2 regions of the Breoghania sp. genome follow, and region 2 is predicted to be linked to the other one. Evidence: riboswitches for the same ligand, from Rfam matches in the RefSeq annotation. Region 2 holds a riboswitch; the other holds the start of a gene.

Region 1 (10,670 bases), 200 kb from region 2:
CTTCGGGGAGCGCTTGCCGGGACCGCGCTATTATACGTTGCGCAGGCCTGCCGGCCTGCTGCCCGCAGCCGCCATAAAGGCGGAGATTGCCGCACAGATTCAGTGCTTTGAGGACTACTACGGTCGTCGACCCGCCTTTATCGCCATGTATGATCAAATGGATCGTAACATCGCGCTCGCCAAACTGGTGGTGGAGGTCTTGGTTGAACGCTTTGGCGAAAACTTGCCCGATCTGCTGTTCAGTGAGCCTGAACGGGTGCGGAGCCGTCTTCTGGCGCGCCGTATCCGCAAGCTGGGTGGGGAAGCCAATCGCGAGGCGGTCACACTGCCGTTAACGGAGGAAGCCAGCCAGTTGCATCGCTTCTTCTGGCGCGCGCTTGAGGGGCGCCGGGACAGTACAACCGTCTGGTGCGCCCCGGCCGAGCCGGACGAAAACCTGCGCAGCATGACCTCCGATTCGGAAGCCCATGCCCGTCTGGCCCAGTTCAACTACCTGAACAGTCCCGATTTCCTTCTCGCTTTGACGGAAAAGGACATCTTTCTTTTCTGAAGCGTCCCGGAGGGGGGAGGCCCATTGTTCGCCGTCAGCGCTTTCAGACCTCGGTGGACATCGCTCGTGATCGTGCCCGATCAACGAAGCCTAACTGGTCAAGCCAAGCGGATAGCCGCTCCACCTCCTCGTCACGCAGTTCGCGCTTGCCGTCATGCATCATCACGTCGACCTTGGCCCCTTGTCCTTCCAGCCAGGACTGGAGGTTGCGGATATTGTCCTCGGTTGCCACCGGATCGTCCGTGCCTGCGGTGATCAGGACCGGCTTTCTTACAATGCCCTCGTTTGGGGCGGGTTTGTAGGGAACCATCGGGTGCATCAACACGTAACCGCCGAGTAATTGCGGCCGGGTGAAGAGCAGGTAGGCGAGCATGTTGGCGCCGTTGGTATAGCCGACACCCACCGCACGGCTTGGGTCCCGTCCATGCCGGCTCAGCACGTCGGTGAGAAAACCGGAAAGCGCGGCACCGCGATCGAACAGGTCTTCAAGATCATATTCGTCCGCCGATACGCGCCGATAGAAACGGGCCACACCCTGTTCATCGACATTTCCCTCCACCGCCAGCAGGGCGGCCTGTGGCGCGGCCATGCGTCCCATTCGCATGAAATGCGCGGCATCGCCGCCGCTGCCATGAAGGAGGACGAGGGTGGTGGCGTCATTGCCGTCACCTGCATCGTACATGTGCTCGTAGGGGTCCATAGGTCCGCACCTTCGATAGCTCAATACCCGGGAAGTGCGGTCAGGGGAGGCTGTCTGCACACAATCCCGTACTGGATAATGAGTTATATCTTGGCCGATATTGGCGTTAAATCCGGCGCGACGCGTGGCCGCTATGCGCAAATGAGGGAGGAAAAGAGGGCGGCGTTAATCGATTGCCCACGGTTTTACACCCCGTGAAACGGAAAACGCCTTCCTGCGGGGGACAGGAAGGCGCTTCTTGGTTCGGCCGGATTGTGAGCCGACCGACGCTTCAGAAACCGGTTCGGGGGGGCGGTTTCTGCGCGGGGGGAGACCGGCGGGGGCGGGTCTCGACTATCCTGCCGACGGGGAAGTCGGCGTATTGCGAACGTTCTATCGATGCCCAGTGGCGACTAAGGGGATGCCGGCGGGCAACGTCGTGTGTGCTTTGATCTGGTGTCGGCTAGCCAACGACCATAGTCTTAATCGAGGTGGCGGCATGCTTCTGTGATGACCGTCACACGCAGCTGCTTTCACTTTTCCTCCGAATGCGGCACTCTTGGTCACCGGGGCGGAAGGAGGGCGTATCGTCCCATTTCCCGCGTTTTCCAGGCCCGAGAAGCCGCTGTCTGTTCTGGCAGGTAAACGTCAACGCCCCGAATTGGGTTCCAAGGAGTTTTGCCTTTCGATGGTCGGGGATGGGGCGTGCGGGAGGAATAGTGTCGAGACAGGGTCGCCTGACATGGGGCTTTATCGGGGAGAGCGCGTGTGCCCAAGGTTGAAGGACTACTGGAAAACAGTCTCTCGCTTGGGGGACTGACGCCGGATCTGGCCGCCGGCCTGGAGGCCTTGGCACGTCCCATGTCCATCAAGGCGGGCACGATCCTGTTCGAGACGGGCGATCCCGGAAACGGCTGCTATGCAGTGCTGGAAGGCTCCCTGCGGGTTTCGCTGCTCTCGGCGGAAGGCGACGAACAACTTCTCGCAGTCCTGGGCCCCGGCCAGCTTGTCGGCGAAATGGCGCTGCTTGACGGCGAACCGCGCTCCGCCACCGTCACTGCCTTGAAGCCCGCGCGCCTCGCCTTCTTCGACAAGGCCGCCTTCGACCGCTTCGCGGAAGCGAACCCAGATCTTTATCGCCATATGTTGCGCATTATCGGCAGCCGTCTGCGCCTGGCGAACGACGTTCTTGCAGCCCGCTCCTTCCTGCCCCTGCAGGGCAGGGTCGCCAAGACCTTGCTGCTTCTGGCAGACAGTTTCGGCAAGGATGTGGAGGAGGGACGCACGCTGATCCACTACAAGGTGTCCCAAGCCGATATCGCCAACATGGCGGGGGCTGCGCGTGAGAATGTCTCTCGCGTCCTGAATGAATGGAAGCGGGCGGGCACGATCAGCCAGATTTCCGGCTATTACTGTATCGAGAAAATGGGGCGCCTGGAGCAGGAAGCGAGCATGTAAACGCCGCGATCTTGCCGAAAGCCGGCTGAGTTGATGCGTGAGCGACGCGAGGCGCCAATGCCTCGCGTCGGTGGCGAGCTGACAGCGGATGCGTTCAGCTCGCGCTGAGCGGCGTGCTTCCGCCCTGCGCGACAACCTGCATGTGCGGATAGGGAATACAAATCCCGGCCGCGTCGAGGCTCTCCTTCAGCCGCTTGATCAGGAACCACCGAACGCTCCACAGATCGGACGAAAGCACCCAGACCCGCAAGGTGACATCGACGGCGCTGTCGCCAAGGTTGGTGATCTCCACGAAGGGCTCCGGATCGGCGAGAATGCGCGTCTCCTCCGCGATCACAGTGCGGAACACCTCCTTCGCCTTGTCCATGTCGTCATCGTAGGAGATCCCCACGGTGATATCGCAGCGCCGGGTCGCATGTGCGGAGTAGTTTGTGACAGCGGAGCCCCAGACATCGCCATTGGGAATGATGATCATCACGTTGTCGGCAGTGGCGAGCTCGGTGAAGAACAGCGTGAGGTTCTTCACCGTGCCCGTGTTGCCAGCGAGTTCGACGAAATCACCCACGCGGAAGGGACGGAAGAACAGCAACATGACGCCAGCGGCAAGGTTGGAAAGCGTGCCCTGCAAGGCAAGGCCGATGGCCAGGGAGGCTGCACCGATGATGGCGACCAACGATGTCGTCTGGAAGCCGAAAAGCTGCAAGACGGTGATGACCACCAGCGCCAGAATGACGTACCGCGTGATTGAGGTCGCGAACCCTCCTATCGTGGCGTCGATATGATCGGACCGCTCACATGCACGTGCGACCAGAGATGATATCTTGCCTGCAGCCCACCATCCCACGATCAGCACGAGGATGGCGTAGATGACGCTCAGGCCGTAAAGGGTGCCAAGCTCCATGAAGTTGGCGAGCTGGACCTCTATGAGGTCGCGGGTCTTGAGGATCTGGTCTTCCATGGTTCTCCCTGTCTCCTTGGCATCTCGCGCAGGTGGACCGTCCACACCGCATAGGACGTAGCGCCAAAGGGCGCCAGCGGGAATGAAACACAGGAAAACATGAAACTTCGCGCAGGTGACGCAGCGCGCCGGCGCAATGATCATGACCTGCCCGCGCGAGCGCACATTTGCGCAAGGAAACGCAGACAAAGCAACAAGGTTCCCATCCCCAATTCAATTCACAGTAGAGCGTGAAGACTTGGGGGTATCAACCTTGCAATGGTTGGTAAGGGGCGGTTTTGTCTCGACCTCACCGGAAAACGGGAGGGAGCAAGGAAACCATTGCGGAAAGCAGTCGCCCGCAGGGGGGGGCTTCCGGCTTGTTCGGCCCGTGGCTCAGATCCCGATCCCGCTCATAGCCCCGGCAAGCGCAAGAAAGCTGTTGCCGCGGCGGGCCAGAAGATCGCTCACCAGACCTTCATCGATGATGCGCGAAGAACAGGAGCGCCACAGCTCCACAAGCACGGCCCGTCGCGTCTCGCGTTCCTCGTCGGTCAGCAGTACCACAGCAACTGGACGGCAGCGCGTTTCCTGCGCGGCAGAGGCCAGCATCAGATCGAAAACGAGCCCTGCAACGTGATCAGAGGCGTCTGCGGAAACGCAAAGCGGGACGGCCACCGCAGAAGCGGCGCCTTGGTGTGCGCGAAATGTGGAGGGATTGGCAGACATGTCATGCTCCTTCAGCAAAATGCCGAGGAGAACTGGCGAATACCGCTGTGTTGCCCGGTTTTGCGGGCCACATCCCTGAGGTTTCGACCTGGTTTCAAGATCATCATCTCAGGGGACCACCTTGCCGCGGTTGGCAGGTTGGCGAGGGCGCCAGCCCTTCTCTTGATGTTGGAAGCGTTTTGACATGTGCCTCCTGCGAAATCAAGGTGCCGAATTTTACCGAGGGTTTAGCCGTCGCGTTCGGCGATTTGCAGAGAACGCCGCGCTAATGGCAGAAATGTGTCAATATCTTCAAGAACATCTTCAGGCACAGAAATGAAGCGACCGACTTCGATCGTCCGCTCCGCGCGTGCATAGGAAAACGGTGTGCCGCCCAGCTCTTCCAATTCCGCGCGCAGTTGCACATCGGCCACGAGATAGAAAACGCCGTTCAGGATCGCGCCGAAATGCTGTCCGGCGCAGCGCACAGACAATCCGCCGAACAGGTGTTTGGTGTCGAGCGGCCCCAGTTGGGCAAGCTGGTCGAGCACATAATCGCGAAACTGCGAAGAAACGGCCATCGAGATTGGCTCCCACCTTTCGACGGAACAGGGATGAGTGGCAACTATCGGCATTCGGCCCCATAACCGCAAGCAGGCCAGCATTGCATAGTTGTCGGTTGCTTCGCCCGGCAAGAGGCGGCTAAAGGGACGTTCTTGATTGTTGGTTGGATGTGCCGACCGGCAGAGGCTCTCACGACAGGAGAAAGCGGGAATGGCGGTTGATGAAAAGGTGGCAATGGACAAGGTGGAAGAGCCGCGCGGGGATCTGACGACGCGCACACTCGCCATGCCGGCCGATACCAATCCTGCAGGCGATATCTTTGGCGGCTGGGTCATGTCGCAGATGGACATCGCAGGAGGGCTGGCCGCCAACCAGACCGCGAAGGGCCGTGTCGTGACAGTGGCAGTGGATGCCATGCACTTCATTCGTCCGGTCAAGGTCGGCGATGTGCTTTGCGTTTACACTGAAGTTACGAAGACCGGTCGCAGCTCCATCAATGTGCATGTGGAGGCCTGGGCCTTGCGCGCGCTCAAGCAGGAGCGCGAGAAGGTGATCCAGGCCCAGTTCACTTATGTGGCGGTGGATGCAAACGGCAAGCCGTGCCCGATTGCCGGGTAAGGGCAGGGTGCGCGCGCCGGATTGATGGTCAAAGCCGCTTGTACATGATGGTCGTGCTGCCGAGCCGGTCTTCGCAAGCATCGCGGCAGAACTCCGGAATCATGCCCACGGTGACATAGCCGAGCGAGCCGTAAAGCGGCTCCGCGGCACCGCCGGTCTGCGTGTCCAGCGTCACCAATGTTCGGCCTGCTCCGTTTGCTTCCGCCTCAAGAGCCTGCATCAAGGCGCGGGCTATTCCGCGACGGCGGAACTGCGGATGGACGAGCAGTTTGCTCACCTCTGCCCGATGGATCTGGTTGGGCGGCATGTCAATATCGAGATTGACCGTTCCGGCAAGCTGGTCGCCAAGCCATGCGGCGAGCAGCACCCGTTTGCCGGAACAAACGCCCGGCAGGATTTTCTCTCGCCAGTAGGTTTCTGCCTCGCAAGGCTCAAAAGGCATCACGAAATTGACGCTCGCGCCGGCCCTTACGCAAGAGGTCAGCAACTCGGCGAAGGCCGGAAGGTGACTTGCAAAAGCGTCGCCGGAAAGGGTCGTGATCGTCAGGTCTGATTTCAGCATCTGGTCTATGTCTCTTACACCATGAACAGCAGGTAGCGGGCGGCGCTTTCAGGCGGCGTGTGGAAGCTGCTTGAGCCGAAAAGCCGATATCGTAGACAGTCGCCGGGTCTCAGGTCGTGCGATGCGCCGTCGAGCTCCAGCTGCAAGGCCCCCTCCAGAAGCACCAGATGGTGCTCCAGCCCCGGGCGCGGGGGCGCTTCATAGAAAATGTCGGTTCCTGGTTCCAGCCGACATTCCAGCACTTCTCCGGCAAGCGCCTGAGACGGCGGAGAAAGGGAGCGGCGGAGAAAGCCGCTTTCCGCGTCTTGCCAGATTGGTTGTTTTTCATGGGGCACGAGCGGCTGGAACGTGTCTTCCGCCATCAGCATCAACCGGGACAATGTCATGCCATACGCGCTGCACAGCCGTCCCAGGATCGCGGTGGTGGAGCCGACCTCCCCTTTTTCGAGACGCGAAAGCGTCGCTCGCGATACGCCGGAGCGTTGGGCGAGTTCATCCAGCGACCAGCCGCGTTCCTGGCGCAGGGCCTTCAGGCGAGATGCGATTCGGTCGTCGAGATCTGAGCAAAAGTCCATATATGAGAAATTATCTCATATATGAGAGATTGGCAAGAAGATCCTTCAAGCGAGCTCAGTAGTGCGGCGGCTTGGTGATCGGTACTTCCGTGGCTTCTTCCAGTTCCGCGACGAGGCCGGCCAGCGCCTTGATATGGCGTTGCAGATGCTCGATGTCAGCTGCCTGTCGGGTGACGACGGTATCGAGATCCTCGATACGCTTTTCCTGATGCGCGATGTGCGTTTCCAGATCGGCGATGCGGGATTCAAGGTCGGCGGACATGAATGGCTCCTTCGCTCCAAGATTAGGTGCGAGATGTAGTTTGTTGTGGCTGGTCTGGGAAGGGGCGCGCTCTGTTGGGCTTCATCCGTCACGACGCCCCTTTCGAGCCGCCTCGGGATGACGTCGCTTTCGTGTCGCCCAAGGCCGTGGGCGGAATCAAAAAGGGCGGCCCAGAGGACCGCCCTTTCCGTATTCGACAGAGCGTCGGCTTCTTAGAAGCCCATGCCGCCCATGCCGCCCATGTCGCCACCCGGCATTGCGGCGGCTTCCTTCTTGGGCAGCTCGGCAACCATCGCCTCGGTGGTGATCAGCAGGCCAGCGACGGAAGCCGCGTCCTGGATCGCCGTGCGAACGACCTTGGTCGGGTCGATGATGCCGGTCTCGATCATGTTGACGTACTCTTCCGTCTGGGCGTTGAAGCCCATGGAGTCGTCGGACTCGAGCACCTTGGCAACCACGATCGAGCCTTCCACGCCGGCGTTTTCGGCGATCTGGCGGATCGGGGCCTCAAGCGCGCGCAGCACGATCTTGATGCCGGCCATAATGTCCGCGTTGTCGGAAGAAAGCTTCTCGACAGCGGCCTTCGCGCGCAGGAGCGCGGTGCCACCACCGGTCACGATGCCTTCCTCGACCGCGGCGCGGGTAGCGTTCAGGGCGTCATCGACGCGATCCTTGCGCTCCTTGACCTCGATCTCGGTCGAACCGCCAACGCGCAGGACGGCAACGCCGCCAGCGAGCTTGGCCAGGCGCTCCTGGAGCTTCTCGCGGTCGTAGTCGGAGGTGGTCTCTTCGATCTGAGCCTTGATCTGGGAGACGCGGCCTTCGATGTCTTCCTTGGAGCCGGCGCCATCAACGATGGTGGTGGCTTCCTTGGTGATCGTGACCTTCTCGGCGGTGCCGAGCATGTCGAGCGTGACGCTCTCAAGCTTGATGCCGAGGTCTTCGGAGATGACCGTGCCGCCGGTGAGGATCGCGATGTCCTCCAGCATGGCCTTGCGGCGGTCGCCGAAGCCCGGTGCCTTGACGGCGGCGATCTTCAGGCCGCCACGCAGCTTGTTGACGACGAGCGTGGCGAGGGCTTCGCCTTCCACGTCTTCGGCAATGATCAGCAGCGGACGCGAGGACTGCACGACCGACTCAAGGATCGGCAGCATGGCCTGCAGGTTGGAGAGCTTCTTCTCGTGCAGGAGGATGTACGGCTTCTCAAGGTCAGCCATCATCTTCTCGGCGTTGGTCACGAAGTACGGCGACAGGTAGCCGCGATCGAACTGCATGCCCTCGACGACCTCAAGCTCGGTCTCGGCGGTCTTGGCTTCCTCGACGGTGATGACACCCTCGTTGCCGACCTTCTGCATGGCCTCGGCGATCATGTCGCCGATTTCCTTCTCGCCATTGGCAGAGATGGTGCCGACCTGCGCGACTTCCGCGGAGTTGTTGATCTTCTTGGAGCGTGCGGTCAGGTCCTTGACGACCTCGGCCACGGCCAGATCGACGCCGCGCTTCAGGTCCATCGGGTTCATGCCGGCAGCAACCGACTTGGCGCCTTCCTTGACGATGGCCTGGGCCAGAACGGTCGCGGTGGTGGTGCCGTCGCCAGCCAGATCGTTGGTCTTGGAAGCGACTTCGCGCACCATCTGCGCGCCCATGTTCTCGAACTTGTCCTCAAGCTCGATTTCCTTGGCAACGGTGACGCCGTCCTTGGTGATGCGGGGCGCGCCGAAGGCCTTGTCGATGACAACGTTGCGACCCTTCGGGCCGAGCGTCACCTTGACGGCATTGGCGAGGATGTCGACGCCGCGCAGCATGCGGTCGCGCGCGTCGGCGGAAAACTTGACGTCTTTGGCACTCATCGTGTCTTGTCTCACAAATTGGATTGAAACTGGATGTCGATATCGAAGGCTGCGCCGATCAGGCGATCACGCCCATGATGTCGGTTTCCTTCATGATCAGCAGGTCTTCACCGTCGATCTTGACTTCGGTGCCGGACCACTTGCCGAACAACACGCGGTCGCCGGCCTTGACGTCGAGAGCGATCGCCTTGCCGGAATCATCACGCAGGCCCGGACCGACGGAGACGACTTCGCCTTCCTGGGGCTTTTCCTTGGCGGTGTCGGGGATGATGATGCCACCGGCCGTTTTTTCTACGGATTCAACGCGACGAACGACGACGCGATCATGCAAGGGACGAAAAGTCATTCTCTGGCTCTTTCCTCTTTAGGAGCGCCCTCCGGATTGAGCAGCGGCTCCACAGTGATGCCTTAAAGACTGAATGGGATGCAGGCTTGTTCCTGCATCTGTTAGCACTCCCTCGGAGGGAGTGCTAACAGCGATCTCCATGTATGGTGCGCTATGGCGCGTGTCAATGAGTTGAGCCATGGATTTTTTGCAGCCGTGGCGACCGCAAGTTCGAGTGTTCCCCTTGGTTAAAAGAATCTTGACGACGGCGCGCTGAAAGGCGCTCGGCGGGAGCTTTCGCATTTTGCATTCGTATTCCCCGCATGAGGCGGATTGTCTGGGGTTATTCACCAGGGAATGAAGTAATTACCAATGGTCTGAAATGGGGTGCGTTGTCTGACTAATCAAGGAAATCTCTTCAAAAATAAATATCTGGCAAAAATTGCGTAAAAATTAAATAAAAACACGAAGAAAAGATAATAAAATAAACGTACGGCGAAAAGAAAAAAGTAAAAACTCTAAAATAACTATTGTGGTGCTCTTGGGGTGAGAGAGGAATTAGGTCGGCACCTGGCGTTCGATATGAAAATCGATCGTCAATTCCTGCGAGGGATACGAAATGTTTCGCAAATTTCTGGGAGACCGGCGTGGCAATGTCGCCATGTTGTTTGGTCTTACTGCCGTCCCTGTCGTTTTTGCCGTTGGTGCAGGTGTGGACCTGGCGGAGGCCGTATCGGCGAAGCAGCGCGCCCAGATTGCTCTGGATGCCGCAGCGCTCGCAGCGAATACGAAGACATTCGGCCTGTCGGCGGACGCCATTTCCCACCGCGCCCGTGTAGCCTTCGATGCCAATTTCACCGCGCAGGAGGCCGCAGTGACGCGGTTCCAGGCCGTCTCCGACGGGGAGGGCACCGTTGAGCTCACCGCTTCTGTTTCCGTCCCGACATCCTTCGCGCCCATGATCGGGATCGATCAGTTCACGTTTGACATCGTGTCGGAGACGCGTGTGGGGGAGGCGAGCTTCGATGTCGTCATGGTGCTGGACAATTCCGGCTCCATGGGGGGCTCGAAGATCGAAACCCTGAAAGTCTCCGCCAAGGATCTGGCAGCAACGCTTCTGGACGCCAACTCCGCTGGCACCATGGCGGATCGCGTGAAGATTGGCATCGTGCCGTTCACGGCCTTCGTGAATGTGGGCGCTGACAATGCTAGTGCAAACTGGCTCGATGTGAACGGACTGTCCCCGCTCAACGCCAACAACATGGACACGAGCTCCGTTTCCCGGCTGTCTCTGTTCGACCAGATCAGTGGCGTGTCCTGGCAGGGCTGCGTGGAAGCGCGTCCTTACCCCTATGATGTCAACGACAGCCCGGCCAGCGATGCGGATCCGCAATCGCTCTTTGTGCCGCAATTTGCGCCCGACGAGCCGGATGAGGGGGGCTACTATTCGTGGGGCAACTGGCACTCCTACCGCTATTCCAACAACTGGATCGATGACGATGGCGGCAGCTGTTCCACCAGCATCAGCGACATCGGAGAGACCGGCCACAATCTGAAACAGAAGCGTGTGTGCAAGTACAAC
Region 2 (10,670 bases):
GGATCGAAGAAGCCCGCATAATGAACGCGGAATTCACCCACAAGCGGGTCGAAAGGCACCATCTCGGCAGCGAAGTCCGGCGGCACGTGCACCGCTTCGCGCGAGACCAGAATGTAGAATTCGTTCGGGTCGAGGATCAGTTCCGCGGCCCCGCGGCGATGGATCGGCTCCCAGAAATCCAGCGGATCATGCGCCGCCTTCACGTCCATGTCGATGACGCCGGTGTGTCGCTTGGCGCGGTAGCCGACGAGTCGGTCGTCGCCCGTGCCTGCAAGGTCGATGGAAAGCTGAAGACCGCCGCCAATGCGGGCATTGCCGCCGGGGATCAGTTCCGAGGCCGCGTCCACGTTCACCAGTTCCGCATCGCTGACGAGCGGATGACCGCGCCGGAAGCGGATCTGCGAAAGCCGGGAGCCGGTGCGCACAAGGACGGGGAAGGTCTTCGGGCTGATCTCGGCAAACAGCGCGCCGCGATAGCCCGCGGGCACCGTGTCGAACTCGCGGCCCTCATCCGTGATTACGCGGGTAAAGACATCGAGACGCCCGGTGGAGCTTTTCGGGTTCGTGGTCGCCGCCACGTCGTCGGGCAGGTTCAGCTCTTCCAGAAGCGGCACGATATAGACGCAGCCCGTCTCAAGCACCGCTCCGGGGCTGAGATCGACTTCATGCAGTTTCAGCCGGTCGAGCTTGCTCGCCACCGACTTGCCCGGTCCTGGCAGGAAGGATGCCCTCACGCGCCATCCGATCTTGCCGAGGCGCAAGTCGAGGCTGGCGGGCTGGATCTGATCGTCGTCGCGCGGCCGGTCGGCGGTGATGGCGCCTGTATCGAAAAGTGCCTCGATCATGTGTGCAGGCAGGATGCCGGCCAGTTCTTTCGTCATGTCGTCGCTTGCCTTTCGATTCTCCGCATCCTCCCTTAGCCGATCCCCGCATTGACGCCAAGACGGGGATGGCTTATCTGGTCAAGCTTCCCGTGGTGATTTGAGCCGGTCGGCTTGCAGCCACGTTAAACAAGTAGCTAAACAGACCGGGTGTTTTTCGACCCCGGCCGTCCGCGTCCGGGGTATTTTTATATCTGGAACCGGGCATTTTGAACGTGGAGTACAAAATGACGAACGACAAAGACTGGCATCCGGCCACTCGCCTGGTTCACGGTGGCACGACGCGCACCGCCTTCAACGAAACCTCCGAAGCCCTGTTCCTGACGCAGGGGTTCGTTTATCCGGACGCCGAAAGTGCCGAAGCGCGCTTCAACGGCGACGATCCCGGTTTCGTCTATTCGCGCTATGCCAATCCCACTGTCTCCATGTTCGAAGAGCGCATGTGCCTGCTGGAGGGCGCGGGCGCGGCGCGCGCGACCGCAAGCGGCATGGCCGCCGTCACATCCGCGCTTCTGGCGAGTGTGAAGGCGGGCGATCATATTGTCGCGGCCAAGGCGTTGTTCGGCTCCTGCCGCTATGTCGCGGAAACGGTGCTGCCGCGTTTTGGCGTGGAAGCGACCATGGTGGACGGGACAAATCTGGATGAGTGGAAGGCGGCGGTACGCCCCAACACCCGTGTGATGTTCCTTGAATCGCCCACCAACCCGACGCTCGACATCGTCGATATCGCCGCCGTTGCCGATATCGCCCACGAGGCCGAGGCGCGTCTGGTCGTGGACAACGTCTTCGCCACCGCGCTGTGGCAGTCGCCGCTGGCGCTGGGCGCGGATGTCGTCGTCTATTCCGCGACCAAGCACATTGACGGGCAGGGGCGCTGTCTTGGCGGCGTCGTGCTGTCGGACGAGGAATGGATCGAGCAGGAGTTTCATCCCTTCTACAAACACACCGGCCCCTCCATGTCGCCCTTCAATGCCTGGGTCATGCTGAAGGGGCTGGAGACGCTGCCCATGCGCATCGAGCGACAGACGCAGAGCGCCGGTCGGATTGCCCATTTCCTTGCCGAGAGCAAGGCCGTTGCCCGCCTGATCTATCCCGGCCGCGACGACCATCCGCAGGCGGCGGTGGCGAAAAAGCAGATGCGCGGCGGGTCCACGCTGGTCGCCCTTGAACTGGCGGGCGGCAAGGAAGCGGCCTTCCGTTTCTGCAATGCACTCCAGATCGTGAAGATCTCCAACAATCTCGGCGACGCGAAGAGCCTGATCTGTCACCCGGCGACGACCACGCATCAAAGTGTGCCGGAAGAAGACCGTCTGGAACTGGGTATCAATGGCGGTGTGTTGCGTCTGTCGGTCGGCCTGGAGGATGCTGACGATCTGCTCAACGATATCGAGCGGGCGCTTTGCGCGATCTGAGCGCGCAGGGCATTCTGCCCTTCACGCTTATGTCGATTGCGCGGGCCCCTCTGCAGGGCAATAGTGCAGGCAGCGATGATGCGACAGGGAAGGGGGGCGTGATGAGGGGATTGTCTCTTGTCGTCCTGAACATGGTGGGAATGCTGGCGCTTTCGCCGGCTGCAAGTGCCGCGACCTGCGGGAACGATGGCTCCGGCTTCGAAAGCTGGCTCTCCCAATACAAGCGAGAGGCGGTCTCCAGAGGCATGTCCTCGCGGGCCGTCAACAGGGTGCTGTCCGGAGTGCGGTACGATCCGCGTGTGGTGCGTCTCGACCGGTCTCAGAAGTCCTTCAAGCTGAGTTTCAAACAGTTCTATGCGCGGCGCGTCTCCAATTCGATGATCCGTCGTGGACGGTCCTATATCGAAAACAATCGGCGTCTCTTCTCGCGCATCGAGCGGGATTTTGGTGTGCCGCCGGAGGTCATCGTTTCCATATGGGGACTGGAGACCGGGTTCGGGGCAAACAGCGGCAAGATGTCGGTGATGCGGTCGCTTGCGACCCTTGCCTATGACTGCCGTCGCTCCGCTTTCTTCACCAATGAACTGGATCACGCCATTCAGATCGTCGCGCGGGGAGACATGTCGCCGGACCAGATGCGCGGCGCATGGGCGGGCGAACTTGGCCAGACCCAGTTTCTCGCCTCCAATTACGTGAAATACGCTGTCGACTACGACCGTAACGGCCATCGCGATCTCATCCGCTCCGTCCCCGACGTGATGGCGTCAACCGCCAACTATCTGAAACAGAAGGGCTGGCGGGCCGGGCAATCCTGGGAGGCGGGCACGAAGAACTATCGGGTGCTGCGCGAGTGGAACAAGGCGGAGGTCTACGTGAAGACCATCTCCGTCATGGCAACGAAAATGGCGGGACGCTAGCTGGCGTCATCTCTGCGCTCGCAGCATGAGCGCCCCATTGATCAGCCGCATCAGCGCCGAAAACGTGCAGATCGCGGCAAAGACCCAGGCCAGGGTCGCGAAATGATCGGCGAAAAGGCAGGCGACGACAAAGAACACGATCGTCTCCGCCCCTTCCGCGATGCCTCCCAGATAGTAAAGCGATTTCACGCCTTGCGCGGAGGTGGAAAGCCCGCGTTTGGCCGCGAGGGTGCTGAAGGCAAGAAAGGTCGAGCCCGAGGCATAGAAGCTTGCGAGCAGTGCTGCACCGGCAAGGGCGTTGGCGTCCGGGTCCGCCAGCACGAAGCCGAAGGGGATCGCGCCGTAGACGAGAAAATCGCACACGATATCCAGGTAGCCACCGAGATCGGTGCGTTCGCTTGCCCGCGCAATCGCGCCGTCCAGGCCGTCCGCAAGTCGGTTGAGAACGATCAGGGCGAGCCCGACGAGTGGTGCGCCAAGCGCGATGGCGGTGGCCGCGACGATCCCCGCCGCAAATCCGGCAAGCGTGATGGTGTTGGCGCTGATACCGGCGCGGGAGAGGCGTTTTCCGGCAGCATCGAGCGGTGGATCGATCTTGCGGCGCAAATAGGCGTCGAACATGGGAGCTCGCGAAAGCCAAAAGAGGAATGACGCTCACACCGTGCAATCCGGGCAAGGTGCGGTCAACAGGAACAGTGGGCTTTCCCTGCCGCGTACATGACGATAGAAGACAGGCCTTCGACAAAATGTGAAGCATTGTCGGAGAGAAGAGTGACGCAAAGGCAATACACCTTTGCCCGCGCTTCATTTATGGTGGAATGTGAGCGTTGGCCGGGCAGGCTCCACGCGCTGTCGATGGATTGTTTGTGATGTACAGCGAAGAGACCAACGGGATTTCGGTCGTTGTTGAACCGACCTATCTGGCCGATCAGTCCGCGCCGGCGGACGACCATTATTTCTGGGCCTATACGGTCCGCATCGTGAATCAGAGCGAGACGACGGTTCAGCTCATTTCGCGTCACTGGAAGATCACCGACGCGGCGGGCCGGGTGCAGGAAGTGCGCGGCGCAGGCGTCGTTGGCGAGCAGCCTGTTCTGCGTCCCGGCGCCAGCTATCAGTACACTTCGGGCTGTCCGCTCTCTACCACCTCCGGCTTCATGGTCGGCAGCTATGAAATGGAAAGCGAAAGGGGCGACCTTTTTTCTGTCGCCATTCCGGCTTTTCCCCTCGATATTCCTGACATGCCGCGTGTCCTGAACTGAGCTTGGGACATCGCAACAGACCTGCGGCGACAGCCCGGCTGAGCTCTCGTGCCTGTCACCCATGTCTGCCATTGTGCCATTTGATTTTCCGAGGCTTCGTTCGTGCTTGATCTCCGGCCCATCCTGCTCGTGACAGGCGTGCTTCTGGCAACGCTTGGCTGCGCTATGATGGTGCCGGCGCTGGTGGATCTTGCCGACGACAATGAGGACTGGCGCATCTTTGCCGCCTCGTCCCTGCTCACCATCATGATCGGCCTGTCGCTCTGGCTGTCTGCACGCGGTTCGCAGGGGGCGATGGGACTGAGGCAGGCCTTTTTGATGACCTGTGTCGTCTGGCTCGTCCTGGCCGGGTTCGGGGCGCTTCCGCTCTTGTGGTCGGGCAGTGTGGATAGCTACACCGATGCCTTTTTCGAGGCCATGTCAGGCCTGACCACGACGGGGGCGACCGTCATTGTCGGTCTCGATCATGCGCCACCGGGCGTTCTGTTCTGGCGCGCGATCCTGCAATGGCTCGGCGGGCTCGGCATCATTGTCATGGCCTTGTCCGTATTGCCACTTCTGAAGGTTGGCGGCATGCAGCTTTTCAAGGCCGAGGCTTTTGATGCGCCGGAAAAGATCCTGCCGCGTGCGACCCAGATTTCCGGGATCATGACGCTGATCTTCATCGGCTTCACCGCGCTCTGTGCGGTTCTCTACAATATCGCGGGAATGGAGTTTTCCGACGCGATCATGCACGCCATGACGACGGTGGCCACAGGTGGCTTTTCAACGAAGGATGGCTCCATCGGTCATTTCGACAGCGCGGCCATCGACTGGATCGCGGTCGTGTTCATGTGTATCGGCTCGCTGCCGTTTCTTCTCTACATCAAGCTGTTTCAGGGCGAGCCGCAGGCGCTTTTGCGCGATACGCAGGTGCGCGCCTTCTTCCTGCTGCTGATCGGGTTCATCCTCGCCATCTGGCTGTTCCAGCACAATACCGGGGTTCATGACGGACTGGAGGGCTTGCGCTACGCCGCCTTCAACGTCGTCTCGGTGATGACCGGCACGGGCTATGCCAATGCCGATTACAACGCATGGGGGCCCTTCGCCGCCGGGCTCTTCTTCGTGATCATGTTCATCGGGGGATGTGCCGGGTCCACCTCCTGCGGGATCAAGGTGTTCCGCTTTCAGGTGCTGTGGGCCAATCTCGGTCAGCATCTCAACCGGATGGTCTATCCGAACGGTATTTTCGTGCCGCGCTTCAACGGGCGCCCCATCGATGATGGTGTGATGGCAGCCGTCCAGAGCTTCTTTTTTCTCTATATCTGCAGCTTCGCGGCGCTCGCCATGGCTTTGAGCCTGACAGGTCTCGACGATCTGACCGCGCTTTCCGGCGCGGCCACGGCCATTTCCAACGTCGGGCCGGGCCTTGGCGAGATCATTGGGCCTGCGGGCACCTTCAGTCCGCTGAACGACACGGCCAAATGGATCCTTTCCTTCGGCATGCTTCTGGGCAGGCTGGAACTGCTGACGGTGATGGTGCTCTTCGTGCCGCGTTTCTGGCGGGGGTAGGAGAGAGGCCCTGCCGGTGGAGGGGGAGCTCAGCCCACCCGGTTGCGCACACGGGCGCTGAATTCGATCGCGGCGACCGAGAGCTTGTCGAGGTCAAGGCGATCGCGCAGCAGTGCCAGGAAACGCAGCTCTTCCTGTTCCACCACAAGATCGGCGGCCGCCACCTCCACCGCCAGCGCATAGGCTGTCTGGTAGAGCTTTTTGGGAAGCGTTCCCGCAATCACCTCCAGCACCGTATCCAGGCCGTCGTCGCCCTCCAGCAGCGCGCCGCATTCTTCGGCAACCTGTACGAGATTGTCGCTGTCGAATTCGCGGAAAACCGGCAGCGTCTGCACAATCTCGCCGATCTTCAGCAACTCGGAATCGGTCATCGTGCTGTCGGCGGCCGAGATCGTCACCATCGTGTAGATCAGGGCTTTCTGGGGGGACACCGTTTGGGTCATGGGCGAAGCTCGGTCCTGCAAAGAGATGTGTTTCCGGATGTGACGTTACGGGTTCCCCTTCGCCTCCGCAAGGCGGCTGCGGTCGGGCCTGTTTGTCGCCGCGACCTTTGAAGAGCGGCAATGTCCCAGTCGACGATGTCCCTGACACGCACATGGCCGCGCTCCCATTCGATCCCCTCGACCAGGTGCACCATTTCGACGGGCTTTCCGGCAAGGATCCGCCCCTTCGCGTCGACCAGACAGAGATGACCGGGCGCATCGCTGCCTTGTCCGGGAAAGAGGAATGGCGTGTTTGTCTGGCGCAGCAGAACCACCTTGTGCAGGCTGTCCGGGCCTTGGAAGCGGCGGGAGATTTCATAATGGGGCTGCGTTGGAAACAGGACTTCCAGGAGGACCAACGTCATAAGCGGCGCAAATGTCAGCCCGGCGACGAAAAGCGTAACCAGCCCTGCCACCGCGAGGGACAAAGACCACAGGATGCGACGTAGCCTCACCGATCTGCTCCTCTCGGCAAATGTCTCTCACAAAGCCTGCTCGGTGGGGCCAGCATGCCTGTTTTCACGTTAGGTCATGTCAGAAACGTCTGCTTGGCGGCGAAAGTGAGGCTTCGGCGTTTGTCAGCGCGAATTACCCCGCCTTGCGGCTTTTTTTGATTTCCTCCTGCCTCAATCCACACTAGTGTCCCGGCGCGCCGCGCCCTTGAACGCATGACGGCGCCTCATCACCATTTCAATGGACAAACCGGAAAATGACCGAGCATTCCCTGCCCCCGCTTGACCTGTCGCCCGCATTTCTTGAGGCGGCTCAGGCTTCCAAAGCCTGGCCGTTCGAAGAGGCGCGCAAACTGGTCAAACGGATCGAGAAACGGGGAAGCGACAAGCCGGTTTTGTTCGAGACGGGCTATGGCCCGTCCGGCCTGCCGCATATCGGAACCTTTGGCGAGGTTGCGCGCACGACCATGGTGCGCACCGCCTTTCGGCTGCTGACCGAAGACAAAATCCCGACGCGGCTTCTGTGCTTTTCCGATGACATGGACGGGATGCGCAAGATCCCCGACAACGTGCCGGACAAGAGCTTCCTGGAGCCGCATCTGCACAAGCCGCTGACGTCTGTGCCGAACCCCTTTGGCGGCGATTTCGACAGCTTCGGTGCGCATAACAACGCCATGCTGCGGCGCTTCCTCGACACGTTCAAGTTTGACTATGAATTCGCCAGCGCGACGGACTATTACAAGTCCGGCCGCTTTGACGAGACCTTGCTGCGCGCGCTCGAAAAATACGACGCGATCATGCAGGTGATGCTGCCGACGCTCGGCGAAGAGCGTCAGGCGACCTATAGCCCCTTCCTGCCGATCTCGCCCAAGACCGGTCGCGTGCTCTACGTGCCGATGAAGGACGTCAACGCCAAGGATGGCACGATCACCTTCACCGACGAGGATGGCGAGGACATCACCCTGCCGGTCACCGGCGGCAACGTGAAGCTCCAGTGGAAGCCCGATTTCGGCGCCCGCTGGGCGGCGCTTGGCGTCGATTTCGAGATGTTCGGCAAGGATCATGGCCCCAACATGGGCGTCTATGACCGTATCTGTCAGGTCATGGGCGGCACCCCGCCAGAGCATTTTGTCTATGAGCTGTTCCTCGACGACAAGGGTGAGAAGATCTCCAAGTCCAAGGGCAATGGCCTGACCATCGATGAATGGCTGACCTATGCGCCGACAGAGAGCCTTGCGCTCTACATGTTCCAGAAGCCCAAGAGCGCCAAGAAGCTCTATTTCGACGTCATTCCAAAGGCGGTGGACGAATATTACACCTTCCTTGAGAAGTATGACGGCATGCCGGAGGTGCAGAAGCTCGGCAATCCGGTCTGGCACATCCATTCCGGCAAGATCCCGGACGTGGAAATGCCGGTCCCCTTCGCCATGCTGCTGAACCTTGTCTCCGCCTCTAACGCGGTGAACAAGGACGTGCTGTGGGCGTTCATTTCCCGCTATGCGCCGGGCGAGAGTGCCGAGACCAACCCGGAACTGGACCGTCTGGTCGGCTACGCGATCCGTTACTTTGAGGATTTCGTGAAGCCCACCAAGTCCTTCAAGGCCCCGGACGAGGTGGAGCGTCAGGCGCTCATCGATCTCGATGCGCGGCTGGCGGCACTTCCCGCCGATGCCGACGGCGCGGTCATTCAGGACGCGATCCTCGATGTGGCCCGCTCCATCGAGCGGTATCAGGACACCAAGAAAACCGGGCCCGATGGCGGCCCGGGCGTCTCGGTCGTCTGGTTCTCCTCGCTCTACCAGCTTCTGCTGGGGCAGGAACGTGGCCCCCGTTTCGGCTCCTTCGTTGCTCTTTACGGGATTGACGAAACCCGTACCCTCATTGCCAAATGTCTGGAGGGCAAGCTCGGCTGAGGTTCAGCCGGGATCTTTGGGGGGAGAGATGGAATGGGCGAGGGGCGCACGGCGATAAGGCTTGCCGCCATGGCAAGCTGGCTCGCCTTTCCCGTCTATGCCTGGCAGGGGATCGGCGTTCGGCTGCGGGTCGAGCGCCTGCTGCCTGCGCGTGGCGAGCCGGGCGGGCGACTGCCCGGCCAGGGCGCTGAAATCCGGCTGCTGGTGGTGGGGGATTCCTCTGCCGCCGGTGTCGGCCTCGACCATCTGGAAGACGGTCTTGCCGCTCAGGTCGCCCGGCATCTGAATGATCGCACGGGCCGTCCCGTCACCTATCGCACCGCTGGCTTCAACAGCGCGATCTCGACGGAACTGCGTGACCATGTCGTTCCCCATATCGAGCCGCGCGACTGGACGCATGTCCTTGTGTCCGTCGGCACCAACGATATCAAGAATTTCCGCAGCGGACGGGGTTGGAAGACGGGCTTCGGCGGGCTTCTCTACGCGCTTCGCGCGCGGTTCCCGCATGCGGATCTGTATTGGTCGAACATCATGGTGATGACCCAGGTTCCCGCGCTGCCGCCGCTTCTGGGCCGCATCCTGGAACGCAGGGCCCGGCTCATCAACATGATCGGCAACACCTTGTGCGCCGAACGCGGCGCGACCGCGATCTCGCGCATGAGCGAAATGGACCCGCAAGGCTTCTGCTCCGACGGGTTTCACCCGTCCGCCTCCGGCATGGCGATGTGGAGCAGGCATATCGCCGATCACATGCGCATATCCGCCTCCTAGCGAAGGGCTGGCTGCAAGGGAGAATTGCCTCCCTGCGGCGTCGGATCTGCGTTTGCAAAGAAGTCGTCAGCGGGCGCATTGCCGGTCGCATCCGGATCGCCAAGGGCAGGTTGAAGGGCTTCCTGCGAGAGCTCCAGCCGTTCCACCAGATCGTCGAACGTGTCGTCGGCAGATGGATCGGTCGCGCTGCCGTCACCGGTGATGGGGGGCAATCCCGCCTGCCGCCATTGGCCACGCCCGGCTTCTTTCGCGGCCGCCGTGAGTGCGCGGCCCTTCGCGTCATCGTCTTGCGCAGGCGCCGCCCAACCCTGCTGGAGCATCCACTCGCCGAGATCCTGCTTGCCCACTTCGCACAGATAGGACGGTTTGGATCCGCGCTCCTGCAGGCCCGGCTCCGCCCCTTGTTGTTCAGTGCCCGAAGGGGCTCCTGCGCGTCTGCACGTCACGGCGCGGCCGCGGATCAGACGCCGAAGGGCTGTGCGGGCCGCCATCCCGCAGGGCCAATCCTCGCCTTCGGGCGAAGCGCATGTGTCGTCCAGTGCCAATGCGGTGATGCGCGCGAGACTGAAAACCTCTTTCCCGGCGCGCAAGTTTCCGCCATCGACCACGACAACCCGATGAAGCGTTTCCTCGCGCTTGCGAGGCCGTGTTTTTCTCGGGCGAGGGGCCACCCCTTCGACGCGCACGAGCGGGCCGCTGGAATGGGCCATCTGGGTGAGGGTCGAGGGCGTCACATCACGTCGGGCCGGGGCGACAATCTCACCGATCTTCGGCCCGCGTGGTGGGGCTTGTGTGGGGGAGGGGGGAGCCGGCGGCTTCAAGGACGCAGCAGACATGCCATCCGGTCTGGCGGAATATTTCGGGCCTTGCGCTCTTGCGGCTGTCTTCGGCGCAGGCGGAGAGGCCTGCGGCAGAAGCAGCCAGCCGACAATGGCGGCAGCTGCGGCAACCGCGAAAAACGCTGCAATGATCCGCATGCCATGCCGTTCGGCCAAGCGCATCCTCCCCTGCGGCCTTGCCCGCACCTAC

Evidence for each region. Region 2 has a riboswitch for S-adenosylmethionine ahead of ABGM93_RS09735 (O-succinylhomoserine sulfhydrylase). Riboswitches for the same ligand answer to the same signal wherever they lie in the genome.
Region 1: another riboswitch for S-adenosylmethionine. It lies ahead of ABGM93_RS10640 (hypothetical protein); the one in region 2 lies ahead of ABGM93_RS09735 (O-succinylhomoserine sulfhydrylase).

What each region holds. Positions count from the first base shown of each region.
Region 1 is NZ_OY771475.1:2,446,237-2,456,906, reverse strand. Features, by position in the region: gene ABGM93_RS10660 (ChbG/HpnK family deacetylase) at 1-550, shown strand, start outside; gene ABGM93_RS10655 (alpha/beta hydrolase) at 594-1,250, opposite strand; gene ABGM93_RS10650 (Crp/Fnr family transcriptional regulator) at 1,998-2,687, shown strand; gene ABGM93_RS10645 (mechanosensitive ion channel domain-containing protein) at 2,782-3,645, opposite strand; gene ABGM93_RS10640 (hypothetical protein) at 4,021-4,353, opposite strand; SAM-I-IV-variant riboswitch at 4,390-4,527, opposite strand; gene ABGM93_RS10635 (TfoX/Sxy family protein) at 4,581-4,913, opposite strand; gene ABGM93_RS10630 (acyl-CoA thioesterase) at 5,107-5,514, shown strand; gene ABGM93_RS10625 (GNAT family N-acetyltransferase) at 5,543-6,076, opposite strand; gene ABGM93_RS10620 (XRE family transcriptional regulator) at 6,091-6,651, opposite strand; gene ABGM93_RS10615 (SlyX family protein) at 6,707-6,913, opposite strand; gene groL (chaperonin GroEL) at 7,126-8,763, opposite strand; gene groES (co-chaperone GroES) at 8,822-9,109, opposite strand; gene ABGM93_RS10600 (TadE/TadG family type IV pilus assembly protein) at 9,708-10,670, shown strand, end outside.
Region 2 is NZ_OY771475.1:2,243,508-2,254,177, reverse strand. Features, by position in the region: gene ABGM93_RS09740 (2'-deoxycytidine 5'-triphosphate deaminase) at 1-881, opposite strand, end outside; SAM riboswitch at 964-1,043, shown strand; gene ABGM93_RS09735 (O-succinylhomoserine sulfhydrylase) at 1,109-2,293, shown strand; gene ABGM93_RS09730 (lytic murein transglycosylase) at 2,395-3,210, shown strand; gene ABGM93_RS09725 (CDP-alcohol phosphatidyltransferase family protein) at 3,217-3,831, opposite strand; gene apaG (Co2+/Mg2+ efflux protein ApaG) at 4,080-4,472, shown strand; gene ABGM93_RS09715 (TrkH family potassium uptake protein) at 4,575-6,023, shown strand; gene ABGM93_RS09710 (tellurite resistance TerB family protein) at 6,053-6,466, opposite strand; gene ABGM93_RS09705 (hypothetical protein) at 6,463-6,960, opposite strand; gene ABGM93_RS09700 (lysine--tRNA ligase) at 7,215-8,870, shown strand; gene ABGM93_RS09695 (SGNH/GDSL hydrolase family protein) at 8,904-9,641, shown strand; gene ABGM93_RS09690 (thermonuclease family protein) at 9,638-10,636, opposite strand; gene ABGM93_RS09685 (helix-turn-helix transcriptional regulator) at 10,667-10,670, opposite strand, start outside.